DNA from 2 places in the Amorphus sp. MBR-141 genome. Region 1 is predicted to be linked to the other one. Evidence: riboswitches for the same ligand, from Rfam matches in the RefSeq annotation. Region 1 holds a riboswitch; the other holds the start of a gene.
What was found. A riboswitch is a leader RNA that binds a small molecule or an ion and turns the genes downstream of it on or off. The one in region 1 is predicted to bind S-adenosylmethionine.
Positions count from the first base shown of each region.

Region 1 (14,439 bases):
CCCTATCTCGACGCGCTGGCCGGCCGCGGCGTCTCCTACGTGGGCGACGGCGAACTCGCCCGCATCTGCAAGATCGCCCACAACGTGATGCTCGGCGTGGTGACGCAGAATCTCATCGAGATCACGTTGATGGCGGAGAAGGCGGGCGTGCCGCGCCACGCCTTCCTCGATTTCATGAACAACAGCGTGATGGGGTCGGTGTTCACCCGCTACAAGTCGAACGCGCTGGTCAACCTCGACTGGACGACGACGTTCACGCCCTACCTGCTGCGCAAGGATCTCGACCTTGGCCTGTCGTCGGGACAGGAGCTCGGCGTGCCGATGCCGGTCACCGCGGCCACCCGCGAGGCGCTGCAGAACCACTTCGGGATGGCGCACCTGAAGGGCGACGCGGAAGCCTATCTCGCCAAGGACTTCACCACGCTGCTGGAGACCCATGCCCAGTATTCCGGCATGACGCTGCAGAGCGAGAACGTTCCGGTCCCGACCGGCCTCGAGGTCGAGGACAGCAAGGGCTGATACGCGGTTCGCGCCGGTGCGCGCGCGGACCCGATGAAACGGACCGGGGCGCCAGATGGGCGCCCCGGCCTGTCTCGCCGTTTCGGACGGGCTGTCCTCAGCCCTCGATGAAGGCGAGCACGTCGTTGTTGAAGCGGTCGGCCTCGATCTGGGCGAGCCCGTGGGAGCTCCCCTCGTAGATCTTGAGCTCGGCGCCCTCGACGATCCTGGCCGTCTTCAGCGCCGACGCCGCGATGGGGACGATCTGGTCGTCGTCGCCATGGACCACCAGCGTCGGCCGGTCGAACGCCTTCAGATCTTCGGTGTAGTCGACCTCCGAGAACTCGTGGATGCAGTCGTACTGGCCCTTGATGCCGCCCTGCATGCCCATCCGCCAGAAGCTGTGGCGCAGGCCGTCGTTGTCCTCCACGCCGTCCCGGTTGAAGCCGTAGAACGGCGTCGTCAGACCCAGATAGAAGTTCGAGCGGTCGAGGGCGGTGCCCTGGCGGATCCCGTCGAAGGCGTCGATCGGCGTGCCTTCCGGGTTGCCCTCGGTCTTCAGCATCAGCGGCGGCACCGCCCCGACGAGGACGACCTTGGCCACCCGCGCCGTGCCGTGCCGTCCGATGTAGCGGGCGACCTCGCCGCCGCCGGTCGAATGGCCGATCATCACCATGTCGGTGAGGTCCAGATGGTCGATCAGTTCGGCCAGATCGTCGGCGTACTGATCCATCGTGTTGCCGGCCCATGGCTGCGCGGAGCGGCCGTGACCGCGGCGGTCGTGGGCGATGACCCGGTAGCCGTTCTGGCCGAAGAACAGCATCTGCGCGTCCCAGGCATCGCCGCTGAGCGGCCAGCCGTGGGAAAAGACGATCGGCTGACCGGCTCCCCAGTCCTTGTAGAAGATCTCCGTGCCGTCGCTGGTGGTGAAAGTCGCCATCGTTGGTCTCCATGTCGGGCCGCCCGGGATCGAGGGCGGCGGATCGGTTGATCCGTGAGGGGCGCTGCGGCTTGCCGAACGCGGGGTCGACTGCTCGTCTCGGAGCCGCGTGCCGGTTGGCGGTCTTTTAAGTCGTACACGATTATATCGTGCACGATCTGATATGGCCAAGCCGTCCCGGGAGTCAAGCGCTTGCGATTTAATCGTGCGCGATTTAAATGAGCAGGAAAGGAGACACCATCTGGATGACGCAGCCATCGGCCCAGCCGCAGACCGGCGACATCGGGGATCTGCTCTGCTTCTCGATCTACTCCGCCCAGCACGCCTTCAACCAGTTCTACCGGCCGCTGCTCGAGCGCCTCGGGCTCACCTATCCGCAGTACCTGGTCATGATGGCGCTGTGGTTGGAGGACGGGCGGACCGTGAAGGAGCTGGGGAGCGCGCTCCGGCTGGAATCCAACACGCTCACGCCGCTTCTGAAGAGGCTGGAAGGGCAGGGCTACGTTACGCGCACCCGCGACCCGAAGGACGAGCGACAGGTGCGCGTCCGTCTCACCGGAGAGGGGCGGGCGATGAAGGCGCCGGCGGCGGAGGTGCCGCAATGCGTGTTCGACGCGGCGGGCATGGACGAGGCGGAGATGGCCGATCTGGTCAGGAAGATCTCGGCTTTGCGAGACCGGCTCGCCGAGCGCGCCGGCGGCTAGGGCGCTTTCCGCTCAGGTGGCATGGTCCGCTCGATCAGAAGTGGCTCCACGTGCGATCCCTTGAGCAATTGCTCTCCGTCCAGATCGCGTCGATCTGGACGGGAGATGCTGTGACGGATCGTCTGAGCCGAGCGGCTGGTCAACCGTCGACGATCGGTCAGGCGCTGCGCTGCCGCTCCTCGCGCAGGCTGGCGAGGTGGGGGTATTTCTCGGTGAGCAGCGAGCCCGGATAGTAGGTGACCTGGAAGGCGGGATGGGCGCGGATGGCGTCGAACCACGTCGCGATCGCCGGGCGGTCGGCCCACATTCCGTGCAGGTTGATGTCGTCCATCCGCACGATCACCGGCATCAGCGAGATGTCTGCCAGGCTGATCTTTTCGCCCAGGAAGAACGGCCCGCCGCTCGCCGAGATCCAGTCGTCCATGCGGGCGATGGTGCGGGCCAGACGGTCCATGGCCGAGGCCATTTCCTCCTCGGGAAAGCCGGTCCGGCCCATCTTCAGGAGGAACTCCTTCCGCAGCGGCTTGGAGTTCGCCAATGCCAAAAAGTCCTCCTCGCTCATCTGCTGGAAGTGCGGCAGGAAGGCGAGGTTGTAGGACGGCACCCGGATCGCCGGCGCCGGGATCTCGTCGATGTAGCGCAGCATCGAGCGCATCTTCGCGCGGTCCACCGGGTCGTCCGGCGTGAACGCACCGAGGTCCGGCACCACCTCGTCCAGATATTCCATGATGACGGCGGAATCGATGACGGTGCGGCCGTCGTGAACGAGGCTCGGCACCACCCCGTTGGGATTGATCGCCAGGTACCCCGGCTTCAGCTGATCGCCCGAGAACAGGTCGAGCTTGTGCTCCTCGAACGGCGTCCGCTTGGCGTTGAGCACGAACCTGACGCGCTGGCTGCACGTCGATTGCGGCGCATTGTAGAGAACGAAGTCGGTCATGCGCGCTCCTCAGTCCCAATCCAGAAAGCGTGGCAGCCGGCCCTTCTGGGCAAGCGTGCCGACGACACCGAGCGGAAAATACAGCAGCGCCAGCACCATGATGATCCCGGTGGCGAGAATGTTGATCTCGCTGGCGCCCATGGTGGCGGCGAAGAACTCGTTGAAGGCGACGATCAGCACGGCGCCGAGCACCGGGCCGGCGACCGTTCCCTTGCCGCCGATGATGCACATCAGCACCATGTAGGCGGCCACCAGGATGATCAGGAAGATGTTCGGCCTCAGGTAGGTGAGGTACTCGCCCCACACCGCGCCGGCCATGCCGACGAAGAAGGCGGACATCGCGAAGGCGGCGACCTTGTAGGCGGCGGTGTTGATGCCGGCGCTTTCGGCCTTCACCTCGTCCTGGGAGATGGCGCGCAGCCCCAGCCCGAACTTCGAGTGCTTGATCTTGTAGCTGGCGACAACCGCCAGCACGGCGATCACCAGCATCGCGTAGTAATACGGCACCTTGGCCCAGCGCACGTCGAGATCGGTGACGGGAAGCGTCACGCCGTTGGCGCCGCCCACATAGCCCCAGTTGTCGAACAGGATGCGGACGATCATCAAAAGCGCGATCGACGAGATGATGAAGGTCGGGCCCCGCATCCTGAGCGTGATCATGCCGACGCCGACGCCGACCGCCGCCGCGATCAGGCCGGCCAGCGGCGCGGTGACGAGCGTGCTGATGCCCATCTTGGCGAGGATCATGCCGGAGACGTAGCCGCCGATGCAGTAGAACACGTTGTGGCCGAGCGAGACGTAGCCCGTATAGCCGCCCAGGATGTTCCAGCTCGCCGCCATGGCGACGTACATCAGCGTGTAGAGCGCCATGTGCAGATAGTAGTTGTTGTTGCCGGCAAGCTGCATCGCCGGCAGGGCGATCAGCACGAGGAGCAGCGCCGCGGCGAAGATCCACGACCTGCCGCGCGCACCCTTCCGGGTCAGGCCGGCGTTGTAGGCGTTGCGGGCCGTCAGGACGTCGGCGACGGCATCCGAGCTGGTCTTGGTCGTGTCAGACATGTTCGGGCTTCTCTCCGAAGAGACCTTGCGGCCGGACCAGAAGGATGACGAACAGCGCGACGAAGAAGGTCATGGTCGACCACGTCGCGCCGGCGTAGGCGCCGACGAAGGCGGAGATCACCGCGAGCAGGAAGGCGGCGATCACCGTTCCCTGGACCGAGCCCATGCCGCCCAGCACCACCAGCGACATCAAAATCGCGATCCATTCCCAGTGCTTGGCCGGGAAGAACGAGAACACGAACGACACCAGCGAGCCCGCCGCGCCGGCCAGCCCGACGCCGATGCCGAACGAGACCAGCGACACGAAGTTGACGTTGACGCCGAGCAGTTCGGCCGCCCCCCGGTTCTGCGCGGTGGCGCGGATCGCATAGCCGAGGCGCGTGTAGCGCAGGAAGGCGATCAGGCCGAGGATGATGGCGATCGAGATGATGCCGGCGTAGAGCTGGCCCTTGGGGATGAAGATGTCGCCCATGAAGAACGCGTCGGTCGCATAGCCGGGGGAGGTGACGCGCTGGGTGTTGGAGAACATCGCTCCCAGCGCCCCGTCGACCACCATCGCCACCGCGAAGGTCAAGAGCACCGTCATCTCGGAGTACTTGGCGTTGCGCGCCTCTTTCTCGAAGACGAGCTTGTACAGGATGATGCCGATCACGAAGAGGACGGCGGCCGAGATCGGCAGCGACAGGATCGGGTCGATCCCGAACAGCGTGAAGCACCAGTAGGAGATGAAGGCGCCGGCGATGACCAGCGAGGGGTGGGCGAGATTGACGATCCGCATGACGCCGAACACCAGCGACAGCCCGCACGCCATCAGCGCGTAGACGCCGCCGAGGCAGAGGCCGAGGATCAGGATCTGGAGAGTGTGTCCCATGTCGTGCTCCTCAAGCCGCCGCCGTGTGGCCGCCCAGATAGAGTTCCTGGATGCGCGGATCGGTGAGGATCTCCTTCGCCGGTCCCTCGAACAGCGTCCGGCCGAGATCCAGCACCACGCCCCAGTCGGAGTTCCTCAGCCCCATCATGGCGTTCTGCTCGACGAGCAGGATCGTGGCGCCCTCGTCGCGCAGCATCTTCATGATGTCGAACATCTCCTGGACGATCTTCGGAGCGAGCCCGAGCGACGGCTCGTCCAGCATCACGATCTTCGGCCGCAGCAGCATCGCGCGGGCCATCGACAGCGTCTGCTGCTGGCCGCCGGACATGGTGCCGGCGTGCTGGTCGGCGCGCTCCTTGAGGATCGGGAAGCGCTCGAGCACCTCGTCGATCCGCCGCTGCAGCTCCACCCGGTCGTTGAGGATGAAGCCACCCATGCGCAGGTTCTCGCGCACGCTCATCTTCGGGAAGAGGGCGCGCTCCTGGGGCACGAAGGCGATGCCCCGGCGCAGCACCTGGTCGGGCCGCAGCCCGTTCAGGGTTTCGCCCTCGAAGGTGATCTCGCCCTCGCGCGGCTTCAGGATCCCGACGATCGCCTTCAGCAGCGTCGACTTGCCGGCGCCGTTCGGGCCGATGATGCAGTGGATCTTGCCGGGTTCGACGTTGAGGTCGCTTCCGTTGAGGATGGCGGGGCCGGAGCCGTAACCGGCGACGACGCCCTTGACGCGCAGCAGCTCAGCCATGGGCCGCCTCCGCCGCCAGGTCCTCGATCGCCGTGGAGGCGCCCAGATAGGCTTCCAGAACCTCCGGGTTCGACTTGATCGCGGCGGGCGGCCCGTCGGCGATCACCCGCCCCTGGGCCATCACCACGACGTGCTCGCACAGGCTCATCACCAGTTCCATGTTGTGCTCGACGATGAGGATCGTCAGGCCGCGGGCGTGCAGGGCCCGGATGTGGTCGACGATGTCCTCCAGCAGACGCGGATTCACGCCGCCTGCCGGCTCGTCGAGGAGGATGATCTTCGGGTCGGACATCAGCAGCGCCGCGAAGTCCATCAGCTTGCGCTGGCCGAAGGAGAGGTTCCGCGCCTGCTCGTAGGCGATGCGGGTGATCCCCAGGAATTCGAGAATTTCTTCGGCCTTGGCGCGCTCGGCGGCGCTGATCGAAGGGCCGGCGAGGCGGCGCAGGCCGTGGCTCGGAACCTGCACGCAGAGGTTCTCCAGAACCGTCAGGTCTTCCAGGCTGCGGGTGATCTGGAAGGTGCGCGACAGGCCGAGCCGGGTGACCTGATGCGGCTTCAGATGGTCGATGCGCCTGCCTTCGAGCCAGACCTGGCCGGAGGTCGGCTGCATGGTCCGGCTGATGCAGTTGAAGGCGGTGGTCTTGCCGGCGCCGTTGGGGCCGATCAGCGCCGAGATCGAGCCGTCGGCGATCTCGAACGTGCACTGGTCGACGGCCCGGATGCCGCCGAAATGCTTGCAGAGGCCCTCCACACGCAACATGGGGTCGATGTCTCCCGCTCAATCTCTGGGCGTCCGCCCGCCCTTCGGCCGGTCGCCACGGTTGGGCCCGAACCGGCCTGGAAGGGATGCGGCATGCGATCGTCGCGGCCCCGGGGATCGGACGTCTGTCCGGACTGCCCGTATGCGGCCGGCGCGGCGCCCCTCCCGCCGCCCCGAAGGCCGCGGCGGGAGGGGGCCAGTGCGGTCACCCGCGTCGGGCTACCAGTTGGGCTTCGGGTAGATGAGGTCGGAGACGCCCTCGAATTCGCCCGTCGGATAGACGAACTTCAGCGCACCGTCCTGCCACTGGGCGACCAGCAGCTTGCGATCGACCGGCAGTCCGTTCTCGTGCCAGGAGAACGGGCCGAGCACCGTGCGCACCGGATCTTCCTTGGTGCGGGCGTAGAGCCATTCGCCAAGCTTGGCGTTGTCGGTGGTCTCGGCGCCGCGGATCGCCTGCTCCATGCCCTGGCAGACGGCGAACGGAATGGCCGAGTCCTCGTCCGGCGGGTTGCCGAATTCGTCGGCAAACGCCTTCTGGAAGTCCTGGTTGGTGAACTCCTCGCCAGCCAGCTCGCCGACGAAGGGCACGTCCTCATGCCAGGATGTGTGCACCATCACGCCGTTGGCGGACTCGCCGAGGCCTTCCTTGTACTCCGCCTGGGTGCCCTGGCTCAGATAGAGCATCTTGGGCTCGGCGCGGACGGTCTTCAGGGCGCGGGTCAGCTGCACGGCCTCTTCCGCCGAGGCGGTCAGGCCGACCACGAGATCGGCGTTGGCGTTCTTGATGGAGTTGGCGAGGTTGAGCCAGTCGGAGAAGCCTTCCTCCGGCCACTTCTCGGTGTAGACCACCTCCATGTTGGCGTCGGCCAGATAGCCGGGCGCGAGGTCGGCGATGACGCCGCCGCCGGGATCGGTGACTTTCTGGCCGAGCAGCCCGGCCGCGATCGCGTTGGCGAAGAAGTCGTCGGCGTGGACGATGGCGACCGTCTTCGGGCGCTCACCCTCGGGGATCCGGTCCTCGATGACGCCCTGCATCGCCTCGCCGAAATATTCGGCGGCGTTCTGCTGGAAGTAGAACAGGTTCTTGTGGCCCTGGGTGTAGATCCTGAGCGCGCCGCCGGCCGGGACCGGATGCACCATGCCGTTCTTGGCGAGAACCGCCGAGATGGGGAAGGTCAGCTTGGACGAGAACGTGCCGAAGACGAGATCGACGTCGTCGACGGTGATGAAGCGCTCGTACTGGGACATCGCCGTGCCGATGTCGGAGCGGTTGTCGGAGATGATCAGGTCGAGCGGGCGGCCGAGCACGCCGCCCTTCTCGTTGATCAGGTCGACGCAGAGCTGGTAGCCCTTCTCGTGCTTCGCCCCGCTGACGGAGAAGTTGCCGGTCAACGGAAGCGACGCGCCGATCTTGATCGGATCGGCCGCCTGGGCTGCGACCGAGAATCCGAGCGCCGCCATGGCGCACAGCGTGATCGTTCTAATCACTGGACGTTCCTCCCCTCTGGTGTTGCTGGCTTATGCTGCCACGCAATCGATTGCATAAATGCTGCGACGTTCGGGCGGTGACGTCAAGACCTAACTCGCCGATCGCAGGATTCCGGCCGGTCGAGACGCTTTCGTGCAGAAATGGAGGCGTGGAGACTGGCCGGGCTGATCTGGAACCTGTCCAATCCATCGACACTTGACGCGGTCCGGAGGCTCGATTACCGGATTGAGGTCGAAAGATGCAATCGTTTGCATATGAGAACGACCGCCGGTGGACGGCGCCGAGCGGCGCGAGGAACAGCGATGCAGCGCGATCCGGTCGTACAGTCCGCCATCGATCACTGGGCACCGCGCTTCGTGGCCAATGGCGTGCCGCTGTCCGATTTCGAGGAGGTCGCCGCCGCGGTCCTGCACTGGGACGACTGGTGCGGGCTGTGGTGCGAGCGGGGCGATCGTCATGCGGCCCTGGGCGATGCGGCGCTTGCCGAGGGCCGCCGCCTCTCCGCCGGGGAGCACCTTTCCACTGCCGCCGCCTGCTACCACTTCGGCAAGTTCCTGTTCGTCCACCGCCCGGACGAGATGCGCGCCGCCCACGCAAAGGCGGTCGCCTGCCGGACCCGGGCGCTGCCGCTGCTGCGCCCGCCCGGCGAACGCCTCGAGATCCCGTTCGAGGGCGGCGTGCTCGCCGGCAACCTGCGCCGGCCGGAGGGCGTCGACCGTCCACCGCTGGTGCTGATGGCGATGGGGCTCGATTCCGCCAAGGAGGAGATGCACAGCAACGAGGCGGCGTTTCTCGATCGCGGCATGGCGACCTTCGCCTTCGACGGGCCGGGGCAGGGGGAGGCGGAGTATGACCTGCCGATCTGCCCGGAGTTCGAGCGGCCGGTGGGGGCGATCCTCGACGTCCTGTCGGCGCGCGCCGACATCGATGCGGCGCGCATCGGCATCTGGGGCGTCAGCTTCGGCGGCTACTACGCACCCCGCGCCGCGGCGTTCGACGACCGCCTCCGCGCCTGCATCTCCCTGTCCGGGCCGTTCGACTGGGCGGACATCTTCGAGACCATTCCGGGCCTCACCCGCCGTGCCTTCGTCGCCCGCGCCCACGCCGCCAGCGACGACGAAGCGCGGGCGGTGGCGGCCCGGGTGACCCTCGCCGAGGCCGCGCCGCGGCTCGCCTGCCCGCTCTACATCGTCGTCGGCGGCCAGGACCGCATCGTCCCGCCGGAGCATGGCGACCGCCTGGCCCGGCTCGCCGGCGGCGAGGTCACGCTCAACCGCATCGAGGACGGCAATCACGTCGCCAACAACCGCGCCTTCGCCTACCGCACCCAGGCGGCGGACTGGATGGCGCACCAGCTGGGGCTCGCTCATGTCTGAGAATTCCGGACGTCTCGTCGAAGTGACCGGCCACTGGCTGCCGCGCATGGAGGTGGCCGGCATTCCCTCCGCCACCGCGCGCGCCGTCATCGAGCGCACGGGGACCTGGGAACGCTGGTGCGCCACCTGGGTCGCCGAGGGCGACCGCCACCGCGACCTCGGCGTGGCGGCCGAGGCGGTCGGGCATCCGGTCACCGCCGGCGAGGCCTACGCCCGCGCGTCGCTGTTCTACCACTTCGCCAACTTCATGTTCTTCGACGACCTCGACCAGAAGGCGCGCGCCAGCGCCGCCAAGGTGGACGTCTTCCGCCGCGCCGCGCCGCTGCTGGTGCCGCCGTCGGCCCGCGCCGAGATTCCCTTCGAAAGCGGGCACCTGCACGGCTACCTGCGGCGGCCGGGACTTGGGGAAGTCGGCGCCGTCCTGCTCATCCCGGGGTCGGATTCCACCAAGGAGGAGTTCCCGGCCCTGGAAGAGACCTTCCTGAAGCGCGGGCTCGCCACCTTCTCGCTCGATGGCCCGGGGCAGGGGGAGGGCCGCTCGGCGGGCCCGCTGCGCGCCGACATCGCGCGCGCGGTCGAGGCGGCGCTCGGCTATCTCGATGGCGTCGGCATCGGCCGCGACAAGGTCGTGCTGGTCGGCATGGCCTTCGGCGGCCATCTGGCGCTCAGGGCGGCCGCCGCGCTGCCCGGCCTCGCCGGCGTCATCTCCATCAACGGGTTCCACGATCTGGGTGCGATGATCGGCGCGTTCCCCGCGGTCTATCGCGACAACATGGGTTTCGCGCTGGGCGGCGGAAGCCCCGAGGAGACGATCGAGAGGGCGCGCGCCTTCACCCTCGATGGCGCCACGCCGCCGGATTGCCCGATGCTGCTGTTCCACGGCGGCCTCGACCGGATCTTCCCGCCTGCCGAAGCGGAGAAGACGAAGGCCTGGGCCGATGGCCGCGCCGACGTGCGGATCCTCGAAGACGGCAACCACGTCTGCAACAACGTGCCGTGGGCCTACCGGCCCGCCTCCGCCGACTGGGCGCGCGACGCGATCCTCTCGCGAAGGTGAGGCGGCAGGCGATGCGACGGCCATTGCCAACCGCCTTCTGCCTTCGTAGATAAGGCACAGACATCAAGAGTTGGGGGACGCCCAACGCCAACCTGCCGATCCGGGCAAGGTGGCACCCTGCGAGGGGGATGTGGCCGAGCTGGCAATCAAGCGGATCAGGCCACGAGCGTCGACCCTCCCAGGGAGCTGCGACGCACCGTGCCCATCAAGATTCCCGATGCCCTTCCCGCCCGCAGCACGCTCGAAGCCGAGGGCGTGATGGTCATGAGCGAGGCCGACGCGGTCCGCCAGGACATCCGCCCGATGCGGATCGGGCTGCTCAACCTGATGCCCAACAAGGTCTCCACCGAGACCCAGCTCGCCCGCCTGCTGGGCGCGACGCCGCTGCAGATCGAGCTGACGCTGGTGCGCATCACCGACCACGTGGCCCAGAACACGCCGCTCGATCACATGGAGGCGTTCTACCGGCCGTGGGCCGAGCTTGCCGACGCCCGCTTCGACGGCTTCGTCATCACCGGGGCGCCGGTGGAGCGGCTGGCTTACGAGGACGTGCGCTACTGGCCGGAACTGCAGCAGATCTTCGACTGGACCCAGAGCAACGTCCATCGGACCCTGACGATCTGCTGGGCGGCGCAGGCGGCGCTTCATCACTTCTACGGGGTGCCGAAGCACGAACTGCCGGGCAAGGCGTTCGGCGTGTTCAGCCAGCGCAACCTGGTGCCGTCGTCGCCGTTCCTGCGCGGCTTTTCCGACGATTTCGCGATCCCCGTGTCGCGCTGGACGGAGGTGCGCAAGAGCGACCTTCCCAGGGACAAGGGCCTGCGCGTGCTGGCCGAGAGCGAAGAGAGCGGCCTGTGCCTGCTGGAAGACCCCGGCCGGCGCGCCCTGCACATGTTCAACCACGTGGAATACGACACCCTCACGCTGGGCGAGGAGTATACGCGGGACGGGCAGCAGGCGCTGCCGGTCGCCTATTTCCCGGGCGACGATCCGCGCAAGGCGCCGGAGAACCGCTGGCGCAGCCACGCCCATCTGCTGTTCGGCAACTGGATCAACGTGATCTACCAGACGACGCCGTTCGACGTGGCCGCGATCGGCACGGGCGACGATTTCGGCCAGACCGGGTGAGCCGGGGGCCGCGTGGCCCGACACGAAAAGGCCGCGCTTTGCGGGAAAGCGCGGCCTGCGTTCAGCCGTCGATGTGCGTGAGCGCCAGTGTCAGGCGACGGCGCGGGCGAGCGCGCAGCGCGACCACAGGCTCTCGAGCGCCACGACCAGATGGTCGATGTCGGCGTCGGTGTGCAGCGGCGATGGCGTGATGCGCAGGCGCTCGGTGCCCTTGGCGACCGTCGGATAGTTGATCGGCTGCACGTAGACTCCGTAGCTGTCGAGCAGGATGTCGCTGATCCACTTGCACTTGACCGGATCGCCGACCATCACCGGCACGATGTGGCTCTGGTTCGGCATATAGGGAATGCCGATGGCATCGAGCCGCTGACGCACCTTGCGGACGTTCGACTGGTGCCGGTCGCGCTCGACCTGGCTCACCTTCAGGTGACGGATCGAGGCGGCGGCACCCGCCGCCACGTGGGGCGGCAGCGCGGTGGTGAAGATGAACCCCGAGGCGAACGAGCGGATGAAGTCGCAGAGCGCGGTGGAGCCCGCGACGTAGCCGCCGACGACGCCGAACGCCTTGCCCAGCGTGCCTTCGATCAGCGTCAGCCGGTCCATCAGGCCTTCGCGCTCGGCGATGCCGCCGCCGCGCGGGCCGTAGAGGCCGACGGCGTGCACCTCGTCCAGATAGGTCATCGCGCCGTGGGCGTCGGCCACGTCGCAGAGTTCCTTGATCGGCGCGATGTCGCCGTCCATCGAGTAGACGGACTCGAAGGCGACCAGCTTCGGCCGGCCCGGCTCGATCAGCGACAGCCGGCGGTCGAGATCCTCCGGGCTGTTGTGCTTGAAGATCTGCCGTTCGGCGCGGCTGTGGCGGATGCCCTCGATCATCGAGGCATGGTTCTGCTCGTCGGAGAGCACCACGCAGCCCGGCAGTTTCGAGGCGAGCGTCGTCAGGCTGGCCCAGTTGGACACGTAGCCGGAGGTGAACAGCAGCGCCGATTCCTTGCCGTGCAGGTCGGCAAGCTCGCGCTCCAGAAGCACGTGATAGTGGTTGGTGCCGGAAATGTTGCGGGTGCCGCCGGCGCCGGCGCCGCAGCGGTCGATCGCCTCGTGCATCGCGGCCAGCACGGCGGGGTTCTGCCCCATGCCGAGATAGTCGTTCGAGCACCACACGGTCACTTCCGAGGTGCCGTCGCCGTCGTGGCGGGTGGCGCGGGGGAAGCTGCCGTTCTGCCGCTCCAGGTCGGCAAACACCCGGTAGTTTCCTTCACCCATCAGGGCGCCGAGCTGGTCCCGGAAGAAGCCTTCGTAATCCATCATCACCTCGATCGGTCGAGCCGGCGGATCGGTGCCGGGCCCGCTTCGTCCAGAGTGGAGCGCTAGCCCCTCTGTCTTATTGGGAGGCGGTGACCTCCTACAATTGCGGGTCATTCCCATCCGTAAAGCCCCGGACGCGTCGTCGGTTCGGGGGCTTTCGCGGATCCGGTGGCGTCGCAATTGGCGCGAGCACGCCCGCAGGCATGCTCATGCACCTTTTATTTAGAAGGAATCCAGCAGCGATTTGCAAACCGGAATGTCGCTGCGTCGGTTGGCCACAGCCGCCCGAGGGCGATCGGCGCGGATTCCTATTCGCCGGTGAAGCTCGGGCGGCGCTTCTCGAAAAAGGCCGCCATGCCCTCGTGCTGGTCCTTGCTGGCAAACAGCACCTGCAGCGACTTGCGCTCCAGCGCCAGCCCCGCCTCCAGCGACGCGTTCTCCGAGTGCAGGATCGCCTCCTTGGTGGCCGCGATCGCCAGCGGCGGCAGGCCGGAGATCAGCCGGGCCATGCCGAGCGCCGTCTCGAACACCTCGGCGTCGGCGACCACCTGGCTCACCAGCCCGATCTGGAAGGCCTCCTGGGCCGAGATCGGCTTGCCCAGCAGGCAGATGCGCATCGCGTGATACTTGCCCACGGCGCGGGTCAGCCGCTGGGTGCCGCCGGCGCCGGGCATGATGCCGACGCGCACTTCCGGCTGGCCGAGCTGGGCGCTTTCGCCGGCGACGATGATGTCGGCCATCATGGCGAGCTCCAGCCCGCCGCCCAGCGCGAAGCCGTTGACGGCGGCGATCACCGGCTGCGGCGTGGCGGACACCGCCCCCCACAGCCGCTCGACCCGGCGCCGGGCGATCTCGACCGGGTCGGCATCGATGAACTCCTTCAGGTCGGCGCCGGCGGCAAACGATTCGTCGTTGCCGGTCAGCACGATCGCCCGCACGCCGGCGTCGTCCGACAGCGCCGTGAACGCCTCCGCCAGCGCCCGGCGGGTCGCCATGTTGAGCGCGTTGCGTGCCTTGGGACGGTTCAGGCGCACGACGGCTACCCCGTCTTCGGGGCGTTCGATCAGAACCGGTGCCTCAGTGTCGCTCATCGGGGTCTCCTTCGTTCGCAGGGTCTTGCTTGCGCGCGAAGCTACCCGGTTTGGCTCCGGGGTCCAGAGCTAACCGCGGGCCGCGGGCGCTTCGACGCGCGCTCTTCACGTTCGCCGAAAATCGGATAGGAAGGCATCCGGAACAGCCAGAGGCGAGGAAAGCAAATGCGCGACGTGACGGATCCGGACTACACCGTCGGCATCGTCGGGGCCGGCGTGATGGGCCAGGGCATCGCCCAGGTGACGCTGGCCGGCGGCATGCGGGCGATCGTGTTCGACGCCAAGGACGGGGCTGCGGATGCCGGCCGGGCCGAGGTCCACAAGCGCATCGACCGGCTCGTCGAGAAGGGCCAGCTGACGGCCGAGGCCGCCGCCGCCCAGAAGGAGCGGCTGTCGGTCGCCGCCAGCCTCGCCGACTTCGCCGGCTGCGACACCGTCGTCGAGGCGGTCGTCGAAAAGCTCGAGGTGAAGCGCCA
Region 1 is NZ_JBRJGW010000015.1:39,657-54,095, forward strand. It holds gene ACSSVZ_RS18790 (NAD(P)-dependent oxidoreductase) at 1-519, shown strand, start outside; gene ACSSVZ_RS18795 (alpha/beta fold hydrolase) at 617-1,438, opposite strand; gene ACSSVZ_RS18800 (MarR family winged helix-turn-helix transcriptional regulator) at 1,684-2,142, shown strand; gene ACSSVZ_RS18805 (glutathione S-transferase family protein) at 2,300-3,082, opposite strand; gene ACSSVZ_RS18810 (branched-chain amino acid ABC transporter permease) at 3,092-4,141, opposite strand; gene ACSSVZ_RS18815 (branched-chain amino acid ABC transporter permease) at 4,134-5,012, opposite strand; gene ACSSVZ_RS18820 (ABC transporter ATP-binding protein) at 5,023-5,754, opposite strand; gene ACSSVZ_RS18825 (ABC transporter ATP-binding protein) at 5,747-6,514, opposite strand; gene ACSSVZ_RS18830 (amino acid ABC transporter substrate-binding protein) at 6,734-8,005, opposite strand; gene ACSSVZ_RS18835 (alpha/beta hydrolase family protein) at 8,309-9,382, shown strand; gene ACSSVZ_RS18840 (alpha/beta hydrolase family protein) at 9,375-10,439, shown strand; SAM-I-IV-variant riboswitch at 10,495-10,599, shown strand; gene ACSSVZ_RS18845 (homoserine O-succinyltransferase) at 10,638-11,567, shown strand; gene hemA (5-aminolevulinate synthase) at 11,658-12,872, opposite strand; gene ACSSVZ_RS18855 (enoyl-CoA hydratase-related protein) at 13,181-13,963, opposite strand; gene ACSSVZ_RS18860 (3-hydroxyacyl-CoA dehydrogenase) at 14,129-14,439, shown strand, end outside.

Region 2 (14,439 bases), on a different contig from region 1:
CCGGCGACTTCGCCGAGGTGCTGCTGATGGCCCAGATGGACGGCGAGATCCCGAGCGCCGAGGCGCTTCGGACCTTCGAGGCGGCGCACGGCTTCGACGACCCCCTGCCGGTCCAGTACGGGCGCTGGCTCGGCGGCGTGCTGACGGGTGATCTCGGCACGTCGCTGATCACCGGCGAGCCGGTCGGCCGCGAGATCGTGCTGCGGCTCGCCAGTTCGCTGAAGCTCGCGCTGGCGGCGCTCGCCCTGTCGTTCCTGATCGCGATCCCGATCGCCGTCTTCGCGGCGCGCTTCCGCAACGGGGCGTTCGATCGCCTGAGCGCGGTGGTGGCCGTGCTCGGCATGTCGATCCCGAACTTCTGGTACGCCCTCCTGCTGGCGCTGCTGTTCTCGCTGACGCTCGGCTGGCTGCCCTCCTCCGGCTACGGAACGTGGCAGCACGCCGTCCTGCCGACGCTCGTGATCGGCACCTCGGTGTGCGGGGTGAGCGCGCGCTACGTCCGCAGCCTGCTGATCGACGAGACGGGCAGGCCCTACATGCGCACCGCCGCGATGAAGGGCCTGCGGCCGGTGTCGGCGCTGGTCCGCCACGCCGGGCCCAACGTGCTGCCGGCGATCCTGACGCTGGCCGGGCTGCAGTTCGCGCGAATCTTCGACGGCGTCATCATCGTCGAGACGCTGTTCGGCTGGCCCGGCATCGGGCGGCTGCTGGTCGAATCGCTCCTCAACCGCGACTTCCCGCTGATCCAGGCCTGCTTCCTGGCCATCGCGGTGGCCTACGTCCTGACCAACCTGATCGTCGACCTCGCCATCGCCGCGGTCGATCCGCGCGTCCGGGAGGTGGTGTGATGGCGACCGCGTTCCGCGACGGGATGCCGGTCTTCCGCCGCCGGCCGGTGCTGCCGCGGCCGGCGCCGCTGGCCATCGTGCTTGGCCTGATCGCCCTCGTCGTCCTCGCCGCGCCGCTGCTGGCGCCGCACGATCCGGCGCGCGCCGACCTGCTGAACCGGCTCATGGCGCCGAGCCTGGACCACCCGCTCGGCACCGACGCCATGGGGCGGTGCCTGCTGAGCCGGCTTCTCTACGGGGCGCGGCTGACGGTCTCGGCCGCCCTTCTGGTGGTGGCGGCCGCCTCGGCGATCGGCACGCTCGTCGGCCTCGCCGCCGGCTATTCGGGCGGCTGGCTCGACCGGCTGGTCATGCGCCTGGTCGAAGGCGTCTCCATCCTGCCGGCGCTGGCGGTCAGCCTCGTCATCGCCGGCACGCTGGGCCTGAACCTCACGTCGGTGCTGATCGCGCTGACGGCGGTGCACTGGACCGAGTACGCCCGGGTGGTGCGCAACATGACGATGGTCGAGCGGGCCAAGCCCTACGTCATGGCCGCCCGGGCGATGGGCGCACCGGGCCGGGTGATCATGTTCCGGCACCTGCTGCCGAACGTCGGCGGCCCGCTGCTGGTGCTCGGCGCCTATTCGATGTCGTGGGTGATCCTGGCGTTTGCCGGCCTGAGCTTTCTCGGCCTCGGCGTCGAGCCGGGCACCGCCGAATGGGGCCGGATGATCGCCGAGGCGCGCAGCCACATGCGGTCCTATCCGCGCCTCGTGCTCGTCCCGGGCCTGTCGATCATGGGCCTGGTGATCGTCGTCAACCTGCATGGAGACGCGCTCGCCGACCGCTGGCGCGTCGACCAGGTCCTCGCCCGAAGCTTCAAGAAAGGAAGACCCGGATGATTCCCCTGAGACGAACCCTGCTCGCCATGGCGGCCGCCGCGGCGCTGATCCCCGCGCCGGCGACGGCGCAGGACGACGCGGCCCGCGCGGATACGCTGATCGTCGGCACGATGTGGGAATCCCTGCCGCTCGCCATGGCGCCGCGGCGCAGCCGCTTCTTCACCGAGAGCGAGATCCTCGATACCCTGATCAAGCTCGACTACGACATGACGCTGGTGCCGGGGCTCGCCACCTCCTGGGAGCGCGTGTCGCCCACCGTGTGGCGCTTCGAGCTGCGCGAGGGCGTCGTCTTCCACGACGGCACGGAGCTCACCGCCGACGTCGTCAAGGCGTCGCTGCAGCAGGTGGTCGACCACCTGCCCTACGCCGCCGACCTGCTCAACATCGAGCGCATGGACGCGACCGGGCCGCTGACCCTCGAGATCGAGACGACCGAGCCGTTCGCGGCGCTGCCGAACCAGCTGACGGACGCCATCACCGTCGTCTACGCCCCGTCGTCGTTCGACGCGGCCGGCACGTTCGTGACGCCGATCGGCACCGGCCCCTGGCGGTTCGTGGACTACGTCAAGCAGGACCGCACCATCGTCGAGCGCTTCGACGGCTACTGGGGCGAGGCGCCGGCACTGCGGCGCATCGTCTACCGCTACATCCCCGACCACAATGCGCGCACGCTGGCGCTGGAGGCCGGCGAGATCGACTTCGCGACCAACCTGCCGCCGGCCGACGTGGCGCGGCTGCAGGCCGATGCCGACTTCACCGTCTACGCGGAGCCGACGGCGGGCCTCTATTACGGCGCCTTCAACACGGCGGGCGACACGCCGCTGGCCGACGTGAGGGTGCGCCGGGCGCTCAACCATCTGGTCGACCGCAATGTCCTGGTGACCGGCGCGCTCGACGGCGTCGGCGCGCCCGCCTGGCGCTTCTTCGCACCGCAGTTCGACTGGGTGCCGGACGGGGTCGCGCCCTACGAGATGGACGAGGAGAAGGCGGCGGGGCTGCTGGAAGCGGCCGGCTACACCCGGCAGGACGGCCGCTGGCAGAAGGACGGCACGCCGCTCAGCCTGCGCATCCTCTCCTATTCGAGCCGGACCGAGATGGCGCTGATCACCGAGGCGCTGGCGGCGCTCCTCGCCAACCAGGGCATCGGCAGCCAGGTGCAGCTCTTCACCTGGGAAGGCATGCTCGATCTCGTCCGCCAGGGCCAGTACGACGTCTCCGTCGTCTTCTGGACCCCGGAGATGACCGGGCACCCGGACCTGCACCTGAAGTCCCAGTTCCACTCCAAGGCGGAGATGAACTACCAGGGCTGGGCGAACCCGCGCTTCGACGCGCTCGTCGACGCCGGCCGCGCCCTCGACCGCGGCGCGGACTACGACGCCACCTACCGCGAGGCGCTGACGATCCTGCAGGAGGACGCGCCGATCATGCCGCTGGTGCACAAGGTGTTCGTCGTCGCCTCCAGCGAGGCGGTGCAGGGCTACCGCGTCCATCCGTCGGGCTTCTTCTTCGACTTCAAGAGCGTGTCGAAGGGCGAATGACCCTCTGAGCGGGACGGGAAAGGCCGATGCCTCCCCGTCCCGGTATCCGGCGGGCCGCCCCCGCCCGCTTGTCCGACCGACTGGAAGGAGCCTCCTTTGATGGGCCGCTGCCTGTTCCTGAAACCGATCAAGGGCGCCGGCGGCGACCTGCCGAGCGTGATGGGCTTCGTCGAGGATGCCGATGAGATCGACCACTACGCGCTGCACGCGGCCGATCTGGCGCGCTACGCGGCGTTGCTCCTGCCGGCCCATCTCGACCAGCGCTATCTCGGCGAGATCGCGCCGGTGATCGAGGCCTATCTCGACCGGGGCGGGACGCTGGTCTTCAACGGCCACGTCGCCTGGCCGATGCTGCCCGAATTCCAGGCCTTCGTGCCGCTGCCGCAGGGCGGCCTCGACCAGCTGCAGGTCCATCTGGTCGCCCCGCATCCCGTCTTCGCGGGCGTCGAGATGGCGGACCTCACCTACCGGCGCGGCGTCGCGGGCTTCTATGCGCGCGGCCACAACCCGCCGCCCGAGGGCGCGGTGCCGGTGCTCGGGCTCGGCCCCGAGCGGCGGCCGTGCGACTGGGTCTACGAGCGGCCGCGCGGCGGGCGCATCTTCATGCACGCGGGCAACGATCTGTGGATGTATGCGGGCGCCGACACGACGGCGGCGCGCATCGTGCCGCAGCTCTGCGCCTGGGCGGTCGGCCACGACAAGGAGGTGCCCGCATGAACCGGATCGCGGCGCTCGACAGCGGCACCTACTACCATCATCGGACGCTCTACGAGGCGCGCTACCGCGACGCCTTCGACGCGATCCTCTATGCCCGCCGGCTCGGCGAGGCCGATCTCTCCGGCATCGACGTGCTGATCGTCTCCTGCCGGACGGACCCGTCGCTGCTGGTGCCGCACCGCGGGAAGCTCCGGCGCTTCCTTGACGCCGGCGGCACGCTCGTCGCCATGGGCTCGACCGGGCCGCACCAGTGGCTCGACGGCGTGGTCTGGACCGACACGCCGACGAACTTCTGGTGGTGGAAGGAGGGCGGCAGCCTCGGCCTGCGGTGCGTCGCGCCCGACCATCCGCTGTTCGGCCACATCACCCTCGACGACGCGACCTGGCACCACCACGGCCACTTCGCGCCGCCGGCCGGCGCCCGGTCGCTGATCGACGTCCAGGACGGTTCGATCCTCTACGAGGACCGGGTGACGACCAACGGCACGCTGATCGTCACCGCGCTCGACCCGATGTACCACCACGGCAGCCATTTCATGCCGGCGACGACGCGGTTCCTCGACGGCTTCCTCCCCTTCCTGAGAGGCATCGGCAGCAGCCCGCGCGGCTAGGCATTCGATCAGGTGGACTCACCGGATCGATTTGGAAACGGTTTCAGACTCAAGGTCTTGAGCCATGCCTTTTCGTTCGGATGGCTTTGATGAGACCGGGAAACGTGCGAGGGCGCCGGACGTCCGCCGACCTCGGAACGGGCGGCCTGCGCGGACGTTAAGCCCATGCTGAGCTTCAGGAAATTGGAGCGGGCGATCGGGATCGAACCGACGACATTCAGCTTGGGAAGCTGACGTTCTACCACTGAACTACGCCCGCGCCTGCTGCGAAATGACCGCTCTGGAATGCTCCTGTCAAGCGCATTAGATGAAGCGCGCCGGGCCGGGCGTTCCGCCGTCGCGCGGCCGTGCCCGCCCGGCATGCCTCCCTCCGATCCACCGTTCCCCGAATGAGCCAGACGATGCGTGACCGCGTGCAGACCCTTCTGGAAAGCTCCCGCTGGGAGTGGTTCATCGCCGGACTGATCGTCTTCAACGCCGTCGTCCTCGGCCTGATGACCAGCAGCCGGGCGATGGCGGAGGCCGGTCCGCTGCTGGTCTTCCTCGACGGCGCGGTGATCGCGCTGTTCGTGGTCGAGATCGCGCTCCGCCTCTACGTCCACCGGCTGGGCTTCTTCCGCGATCCGTGGAGCCTGTTCGATTTCGTCGTCGTCGCCATCGCCGTGGTGCCCAACCAGCACGGCCTGTCGGTGCTCCGCTCGCTCCGCATCCTGCGGGTGCTGCGGCTGATCAGCGTGGTGCCGTCGCTGCGCCGCGTCGTCGGCGGGCTGATCGCGGCGCTGCCGGGCATGGGCTCGATCGTGCTGCTGATGGCGATCATCTTCTACGTGTTCGCGGTGATGGCCACCAACCTCTACGGCGCCGCCTTCCCGGAATGGTTCGGCACCCTGGGGGCGGCCGCCTACACCCTGTTCCAGATCATGACGCTGGAATCCTGGTCGATGGGCATCGTCCGGCCGGTGATGGCGGAGTTCCCCAACGCCTGGACCTTCTTCGTGCCGTTCATCATGGCGACGGCCTTCACCGTGCTGAACCTGTTCATCGGCATCATCGTCTCGGCCATGCAGCAGGAGCACGAGGCGGCGCTGGATGCCGAGCGCCAGGTGCTGCACGACGAGCAGGCGCAGATCTCGCAAGAGATGCGGGCGCTCCGGGGCGAGATCGCCGCACTGCGTGGCGAGATCTCCGGCAGCCGAATGCAGGCCGACCCAGGCATGCGGTCGGGGCTTGCGGAGTAGGGACGGCTGTCGTCCCGGCGTTCACCGTGCGCGCCGATCTGGGGGGCGGTTTCCCGCCCGGAGCCGGGCGGCCTCAAGGAACGGATGCTGCGGTCCTGTCGCCTCGGCCGGATGACCCCGCCTGGCCGAAAAGGGGGTCAGTCGCTGCGGAAGTGCTTGGACAGCTTCAGCCGCTGGGCCTGGTAGTTGGACCCGACGCCCGCCCCGTAGAGCGTGTCGGGCAGCGCCCCCATCCGCTCGTAGACGAGCCGGCCCACCACCTGGCCGTGGTCGAGGATGAACGGCACCTCGTGGCTCCTGACCTCCAGCACGGCGCGGGCGCCGGCGCCCGACGTGCCGTGGCCGAAGCCCGGATCGAAGAAGCCGGCATAGTGCACCCGGAACTCGCCCACCAGCGGGTCGAACGGCACCATTTCGGCGGCGCACTGGGGCGGCACCTGCACCGCCTCGCGCGACACCAGGATGTAGAACTCGTTGGGGTCGAGGATCAGCCCGCGGCCGGGCCGCACCGTCACCGGGTCCCAGAAGTCGGCGACGTCGTAGCCGTCCTTGCGGTCGACGTCGATGACGCCGGTGTGGCGCTTGCCGCGGTAGCCGACGAGGCCGCTGGCGTCGGTGCTCTGCAGGTCGATGGAGAGCTGCAGCCCGTCCTCGATGCCGGCGTTTCCGGGCACCACCAGCGGCTCGCGCTCGTGCAGGGCGCGCAGCTCGGGGTCGGTGAGCGTGGCGTTGCCGCGCCGGAAGCGGATCTGCGACAGCCGCGAGCCGGCGCGCACCAGCACGGGGAAGGTGCGCGGCGAGATCTCGGCGTAGAGCGGCCCGGCGTAGCCGGCCGGCACCCGGTCGAAGGCGCCGGCGCGGTCGGCGGTCACCCGGGTGAACACGTCGAGGCGGCCGGTGGAGCTCTTCGGGTTGGTGGAGGCGGCGACGTCGGCCGGCAGCGCCAGGCGCTCCTGCAGCGGCACCACGTAGACGCAGCCGGTCTCCAGCACGGCGCCCCGGGTGAGGTCGATGGTGTGCATCGTCACCTCGGCCAGCTTGTCGGCGACCGGCCCGTCGGGGCCGGGCAGGAAGCTCGCGCGGATCCTGTGGGCGACCGTGCCGAGCCGCAGGTCGAGGCTCGCCGGCTGGATCTGGTCGGCGTCGAACGGCGCGTCGCAGGAAATCGCCCCCGCGTGCCCAAGCGCCTCGATCGCCTGCCGCGGAAGGATGCCGGCGGTTTCCTGCATGTGTCGTTCGTCCCGCACCTGGAAGCTTCGTCGCGCTCGCGTCAGCCCAAGACCTAAACCGATCGGTGCATTGACGCCAAGGAAAGCGGGGCGTAAAGAGCTTTTTGTCCCGTGGTCATTTGAGCCGGCCGGCTTGCAGCCACGTTAAAGAAATCGCTAAAAAGGCCGGGCGAGGTACGCCCCGGTCGTTCGTTTCGGCCGGGTTTTTTTGTGCCGTGCCGCTCGCACGCAGGCACGCGCCCGGACCGACCGCGCTGCGGGTCGTCGGGGCGAAGGCCCGTCCCGCACCGCGCCGTCCGCCCCGTCGCGGGTGCTGCCGGTGGATCTGGAAAGGATGTGTCCATGTCGTCGTCGTCGCTGCCTTCGGATGCCGGACCCTCGACCCGCCTCGTTCACGGCGGCACCGAGCGGTCCCAGTTCGGTGAAACCTCCGAGGCGCTCTTTCTGACCCAGGGGTTCGTCTACGAGAGCGCGGAAGCCGCCGAAGCCCGCTTCGCCGGCGAGGCCGAGGGCTACGTCTATTCCCGCTACGGCAATCCGACGGTGACGATGTTCCAGGACCGCATGGCGCTGCTGGAAGGCGCCGAGGCGGCCCGCGCCACCGCCAGCGGCATGGCCGCGGTGACGGCGGCGATGGTGGCCTGCGTCAAGGCCGGCGACCACGTCGTCGCCTCGCGGGCGCTGTTCGGCGGCTGTCGCTACGTGGTCGAGGAGTTCCTGCCCCGCTTCGGCGTCGAGGCGACCCTGGTCGACGGCGGCGATCTCGACGCCTGGCAGGCGGCGACGCGCCCGAACACCACCGCCATGTTCACCGAGACCCCGGCCAACCCGACGCTGGCGCTGGTCGACATCGCCGGCGTCGCCGAGATCGCCCATTCGGTCGGCGCCCGGCTGGTGGTCGACAACGTGTTCGCCACCGCGCTGCACCAGTCGCCGCTGAAGCTCGGCGCCGACGTGGTCGTCTATTCCGCCACCAAGCACGTCGACGGGCAGGGCCGCTGCCTGGGCGGCGCGATCCTCGCCGACGAGGAGTGGGTGACCGAGAAGCTCGACACCATCCTGCGCCAGACCGGCCCGGCGATGTCGCCCTTCAACGCCTGGGTGATGCTGAAGTCGCTGGAGACCTACCCGCTCCGGGTGCGCCAGCAGACCGCCAACGCGGCCGCCGTCGCCGACGCGATCGCCGGCCATCCGGCCGTCCGCCAGGTGATCTATCCGGGCCGCGACGACCATCCCCAGGCGGAGATCGCCCGCAAGCAGATGACCGGCGGCGGCACGCTGATCGCCATCGACATGCAGGGCGGCCGCGACGCGGCGTTCGCCTTCTCCAACGCGCTCAGGGTCGTCAAGATCTCCAACAACCTCGGCGACGCCAAGAGCCTGATCACCCATCCGGCCAGCACCACCCACCAGCGGCTCACCGACGAGCAGCGGGCCGAGCTGGAGATCGGGCCGGGCCTGCTGCGGCTCTCCATCGGGCTGGAGGACGTCGAGGACCTGATCGCCGACATGACCCAGGCGCTCGACCGGTCGGGCACGAAGGCGGCCGCCAGCGTCGGCTAGCTGCCGTCGTCGGACAGGGTGCGCGCGGCGAGCACCAGCCGCGCCGTCGCCGACACCAGGCACACGCCGGCGAAGATCCAGGCGATCGCCGGGAACCAGCCCGGCGCCAGGCACATCAGCACGAAGGCGGCGATCGTCTCGCCGCCTTCCGCCAGCCCGCCCAGATAGAACAGCGACTTCGATCCCTGCGCGCGGGTTTCCAGGCCGCGCCGCTCCGCGAAGATGGCAAACGCCAGAAAGCACGCGCCGTTCACGTAGAACGACAGCAGCAGGGCGGCGGCGGCGAGCGCGTTGTGCGCCGGGTCGGCGACGGCGAAGGCGAACGGGACCGCGCCGTAGATCGCGAAGTCCAGCACGATGTCGAGAAAGCCGCCGCGATCGGTCCTGCCGGTGGCGCGGGCGACCGCACCGTCGAGCCCGTCGGCGATGCGGTTGAGCGCCAGGAAGCCGAGGCCCACGAGAGAAAGGCCGCTTGCGATGGCGACGGCCGCGGCGAGGCCGAGGGCGAAGCCGGCGACGGTGATCGCGTCGGCGGACAGGCCCCAGGCGGCGATGCGGCGGCCGGCGGCGTCGAGCGGCGGGTCGATCAGCGGTCGCAGTCGGGCGTCGAACATCGGTGCTCCCTCGTGGCGGGCGCGGCGGCGTCTGCCGCATGCGCCGGGCGGGCGGCCGAGATTGACGGGCCGCTGCCGGGGCAGTAGAGCGCCACGCAAGCTTGATGGTGTTCACTTTCCTTCGCTGCCGGTTCGGCACAGGATGAGCGCATCGGACCTTGTCGCTCCCGGTTGCGGTCCGCCGGAATGAGAATCAGTTGGGTCGGACGATGTACGAAGCCATCACACGCAATCTGCGGGTCACGGTGAATCCTCACTATCTGGAGGATGAATCGGAGCCGGAGGAGAAGCGGTTCCTCTGGGCCTACACGGTCGAGATCGCCAACGTGGGCTCCGAGACCGTACAGCTTCTGAACCGCTACTGGCAGATCACCGATGCGCGCGGCCACGTGCAGGAGGTGCGCGGCCCGGGCGTGGTCGGCGAACAGCCGGTGCTCGCGCCGGGCGATGCCTTCACCTACACGTCGGGCTGCCCGCTGCCGACGCCGTCCGGCATCATGGTCGGGGCCTACGAGATGGAAACCTCCGGCGGCGAGCGCTTCGAGGTCGACATCCCGGCCTTCTCGCTCGATATGCCCGACGCCCAGCCGACGCTGAATTAGGTATTTGATCACCTCACGCCGAGTTCGCGTTGCGCACCGGCTGCGCGGGCGCGGCCTCCGGCCGGCATGCAGTCGCATGCGGATTGGTGATTTACTGATAGTCGGTACGGCCGACCGCGCACCCATCCCGGATCGCGTCTGGATTGCTCCCACCAGCGCGCGACCGCGCGCCGGCCGGAGGCCGCCCACCCGGAGCCGGTGCGCGCAGCGAACCCGGCGTGAGGGGAATACTTAGAGCGTGCGGAAGCGGGCCCGGGCGCCGCGCTCGATCGCCGCGGTGGTGAGCTTGTCGAGGCCGAGCCGGTCGCGCAGCATCGCCAGCAGCCGAAGCTCCTCCGGCTCGACGTGCAGGTCTGCGGCGGCCACCTCGACGCCGAGGGCGTAGGCGGTCTCGTAGAGCCGCTCCGGCAGGCAGGTGCGGACGAGTTCGAGCACCGTCTCCAGGCCGTCCTCGGCCTGCAGGATGTCGGCGCAGGTCTCGGCGGAGGAGACGAGCTTCTCTTCGCGGTAGTCCCGGAACACCGGTGTCGTGCGGACGACCTCGCCGATCTGGTGAAGCTCGGCGTCCGTCATCGTGCTGTCGGCCGCCGACATGGTGACCATGACGTAGATGAGGGCGTCGTGATGCGAAATCGTCTGATTCATCAGGTGTGCTCGCGAAAGTGTTGCGGTGCGCGGGAATTCGGTGGTCGGGACCCTAGAGCGTTTTGCCGGCGAGTGGAATCATTTGCTCGATCGGAAATGGCCGTGCAGCCGCCTGGCGGTCCGCAGTCCGGCACGGCAGCGCGCCGCCTGCCGTACAGGCTGCTTTTGTCGGGGCGGGATATGCTCTAGACCATCCGCCGGAACCGGGCATTCAGGGCCGCATGGCCGATGCCGGTGATCCGATCCATTCCGACGCAGTTGACTGGGAAACCGCCATCATGACCGTCCGCCCCGCCTCCGCCGATCTGTCCGAAGAGATCGTTGCTGCGGCGAAGACGGGCAAAGCGTGGACCTTCGAGGAGGCGCGGCGCATCGTCGAGCGGCTGGAGCGGTCCGGCAAGAGCGAGGTCCTGTTCGAGACCGGCTACGGGCCGTCGGGCCTGCCGCACATCGGCACCTTCGGCGAGGTGCTGCGCACGACGATGGTGCGCCATGCCTTCCGCGTCATCACCGAGGACCGGATCCCGACCCGGCTCTTGTGCTTCTCCGACGACATGGACGGCATGCGCAAGGTGCCGGAGAACGTGCCGAACCAGGCGCTGCTGCACGAGAACCTCGGCCGGCCGCTGACCCGGGTCCCGGACCCGTTCGGCACCCACGCCTCGTTCGGCGCCCACAACAACGCCCGCCTGCGCGCCTTCCTCGACGCCTTCGGCTTCGACTACGAGTTCGCCAGCGCCACCGACTACTACACGTCCGGACGCTTCGACGAGATCCTGCTCAGGGTCGCCGAGCGCTACCAGGCGATCATGGAGGTGATGCTGCCGACGCTGCGCGAGGAGCGCCAGGCGACCTACAGCCCGTTCCTGCCGATCTCGCCGACCACCGGCCGCGTCCTCTACGTGCCGATGAAGGCGGTCGACGCCGCCGCCGGCACCGTGACGTTCGCCGACGAGGACGGCACCGAGGTCACCCTGCCGGTCACCGGCGGCAACGTGAAGCTGCAGTGGAAGCCCGATTTCGGGGCGCGCTGGGCGGCTCTCGACGTCGACTTCGAGATGTTCGGCAAGGACCACCTCTCCAACCAGCCGGTCTACGACCGCATCTGCTCGGTGCTCGGCGGCAAGCCGCCGGAGCACTTCGTCTACGAGCTGTTCCTCGACGACAACGGCGAGAAGATCTCCAAGTCGAAGGGCAACGGGCTGACCATCGACGAGTGGCTGACCTACGCCTCGCCCGACAGCCTGGCGCTGTTCATGTTCCAGAAGCCGAAGACCGCCAAGCGGCTCTATTTCGACGTCATCCCGCGCGCCGTCGACGAGTACTTCGCCCACCTGTCGGCGTTCCGGCGCCAGGACCCGGTGGCGCAGGTGAACAATCCGGTCTGGCACATCCACAACGGCAACCCGCCGGAGATCACCCTGCCGGTGTCGTTCGCGCTGCTCCTGAACCTGGTGTCGGCGTCGAACGCGGAGACGGCGGACGTGCTGTGGGGCTACATCTTGCGCCACGTGCCGGACGTCACGCCGGAGAGCGCGCCGGAGCTCGATGCCCTCGTCGGCTACGCGATCCGCTACTTCGAGGATTTCGTCCGCCCGAAGAAGGTCTACCGGGCGCCGGACGAGACCGAGCGGGCGGCGCTTGCGGCGCTGGACGCCAAGCTCGCCACGCTGCCGAAGGACGCCGATTCCGCCGCCATCCAGGACGCCATCCTCGACGTGGCGCGTCCGATCGAGCGCTACCAGGACGCCAAGCGGAAGAGCCCCGACGGCGGACCGGGCGTGTCGGGCACCTGGTTCCAGGCGCTCTATCAGGTGCTCCTGGGCCAGGAGCAGGGGCCGCGCTTCGGCTCCTTCGTGGCGCTCTACGGGATCGACGAGACCCGTGCCCTCATCGCCAGGGCGCTGGCCGGGGAACTCGTCGCGCCCGCGGGCTGAACCCGGCGCGATTGCCCCGCCTACTGCGCGGTCGGGGGCACCGGCCGCCACAGGCCGCGCTTCTGTTCCTGGGCGATCCACGACAGCACCTTGAGCCGGTCCGGGGCGCCCTCGGCCGGCCGCGCCCAGCCCTGCGACACCAGCCAGCTGGCGATGTCGGTGCCGCCGACCGAACAGGTCGCGGGGAAGGGGCCGCCCTCCGGCGGCTCGGCGTTGCCGTCGGCGGAGGCCTCCAGGCGGCGGGCCGCATCCTCATCGAGCGCCAGGCATTCGATCGCCCGCGACCGCACCAGCTGGCGCAACGCCGTGCGGGCGCGCAGCTCGCAGCTCCACTGCACCGGCGAGCCGTCCTCGCACGCCTTGAACGACGCCGGCCCCTGGACCTCGCCGATCTTCAGCACGGTCCCGGAGGAATCGATGGTGGTGGCGTCCTCGACCACGACCAGATGATAGCGCACCGGCTTCGGCGGCAGCGGCGGCGGCGGCTGCACCGAGCTTGGCAGCCGCTGCAGCGGCGCGGCAAGGTCGGGGCTGCGGGTGATCCGGTCGGACGAGACGTCGCGCACCAGCCGGTCGGGCTCGATGCCGAAGCCCTCGCCGGGCGTGGTCTCGCCGGCCGGCGGGGCCTCGAAGCCGAGGCTGCCCTGGCGCTTGGGTTCGACGCCGCCCCAGTCGGAGGGTGTCTGCGGCTCGTCTTCCGGCGCGCCGAGCGGCAGCGACTTCATCTTCTGGACGATGGGGCCGAGCACCGTTTCGTCGAGCAGCAGCAGCGGCAGCACGCTCACCGCCGCAGCCGTCACCACCACCAGCGCATAGATCGACCGGGTGATCGTATCGGACCGCCGCCGGCCGCGTCCGGAATAGCCGGGAGTGTACGCCATCACTGACTCGCCCACAGGATCCGCGCCATCCATTCGATCTCGGCCAGCGGCACCGTGCGGTCGGGATGGTCGGGATTGAGCGAGGTCAGCTCGATCTGCCGGGGCGTGCGCCGGTGCAGGATCTTCGCCATCACTTCGCCGTCCGTCGTCTTCACCACCACACGGTCGCCGCGCCGAACCGAGGAGGCGCGCGAGACGATCAATACGTCACCGTGGCGGTAGAGCGGAAGCATGGAATCGCCCGAAATCTCCAAAGCGTAAACGGGCTCGTCCCGGCGCTCGGGAAAGGAGATCTCGTCCCAGCCGGTGCCGACCGGAAACCCGCCGTCGTCGAAGAAGCCGCCGGCCCCCGCCTGGGCGAAGCCGAGCAGCGGCACGGCGCGGGGAACCGGCAGGGCGTCGTCGCCGGGCGCCCCCGGCGTGCGGCCGAAAAAGTCGGCCAGCCCGGCGCCGGTCGCCTCCAGCACCTTGGCGATGGATTCCGTCGACGGCCAGCGCGGCCGGCCGTCACCGGCCAGCCGCTTCGACTTGTTGAAGGTCGTGGGATCGAGGCCGGCCCGGCGCGCGAGTCCGGAGGGGCTCAGGCCCTGCCGCTCGGCAAGGCGATCGATGGCCGCCCATACCTGCTCGTGCGTGAGCATGCTCGTCACCTCTCCGTCGACGGGGCGGAAGCCGGCCCGGGTTGTCCCCGGGGAAAGTGAAAGGAATACATACCTAGGCCGCACCCTAATCCCCGGGGCGGGTCCTGTCCAGAAATCCCTGGGGGAGAACGCGTGCGGCGCGGCTGCGTTGACTTGTCCGGGGGCCAGCGGAGCGGCTAGAGGCTTTTCACTTCAGACCGGTTCGATCTGGGCGGGAAATGCTCCAGAGCCTTTTCCCATCAGCTGGTCACAGCTGATCGACAAGAAATGGCTCCGGATTCAATACCTTGAGCAATTCCTTTTCGTTCAGATCGCTTCGATCTGAACGGGAAATGCTCTAGGCTCCGGGAAAAATCGGGAGAACGGGCAGATGCGCGCGCAAACCGTCTACAAGATCGTCGACAGGGAGTCCTGGGACGCCGCCAAGGCCGAGGGTGTCTATCGCGGCGCCCCCGTCGACCTCGCCGACGGCTTCATCCATCTCTCCGCGCGCA
Region 2 is NZ_JBRJGW010000025.1:1,708-16,146, forward strand. It holds gene ACSSVZ_RS23830 (ABC transporter permease) at 1-848, shown strand, start outside; gene ACSSVZ_RS23835 (ABC transporter permease) at 848-1,729, shown strand; gene ACSSVZ_RS23840 (ABC transporter substrate-binding protein) at 1,726-3,267, shown strand; gene ACSSVZ_RS23845 (hypothetical protein) at 3,367-3,984, shown strand; gene ACSSVZ_RS23850 (hypothetical protein) at 3,981-4,595, shown strand; tRNA gene ACSSVZ_RS23855 (tRNA-Gly) at 4,780-4,854, opposite strand; gene ACSSVZ_RS23860 (ion transporter) at 4,997-5,833, shown strand; gene ACSSVZ_RS23865 (2'-deoxycytidine 5'-triphosphate deaminase) at 5,971-7,062, opposite strand; SAM riboswitch at 7,164-7,243, shown strand; gene ACSSVZ_RS23870 (O-succinylhomoserine sulfhydrylase) at 7,405-8,625, shown strand; gene ACSSVZ_RS23875 (CDP-alcohol phosphatidyltransferase family protein) at 8,622-9,239, opposite strand; gene apaG (Co2+/Mg2+ efflux protein ApaG) at 9,449-9,841, shown strand; gene ACSSVZ_RS23885 (tellurite resistance TerB family protein) at 10,073-10,486, opposite strand; gene ACSSVZ_RS23890 (lysine--tRNA ligase) at 10,765-12,423, shown strand; gene ACSSVZ_RS23895 (thermonuclease family protein) at 12,444-13,304, opposite strand; gene ACSSVZ_RS23900 (S24 family peptidase) at 13,304-13,945, opposite strand; gene ACSSVZ_RS23905 (DUF952 domain-containing protein) at 14,316-14,439, shown strand, end outside.
Region 2: linked by a shared signal. The riboswitch ahead of ACSSVZ_RS23870 (O-succinylhomoserine sulfhydrylase) and the one ahead of ACSSVZ_RS18845 (homoserine O-succinyltransferase) in region 1 are both predicted to bind S-adenosylmethionine.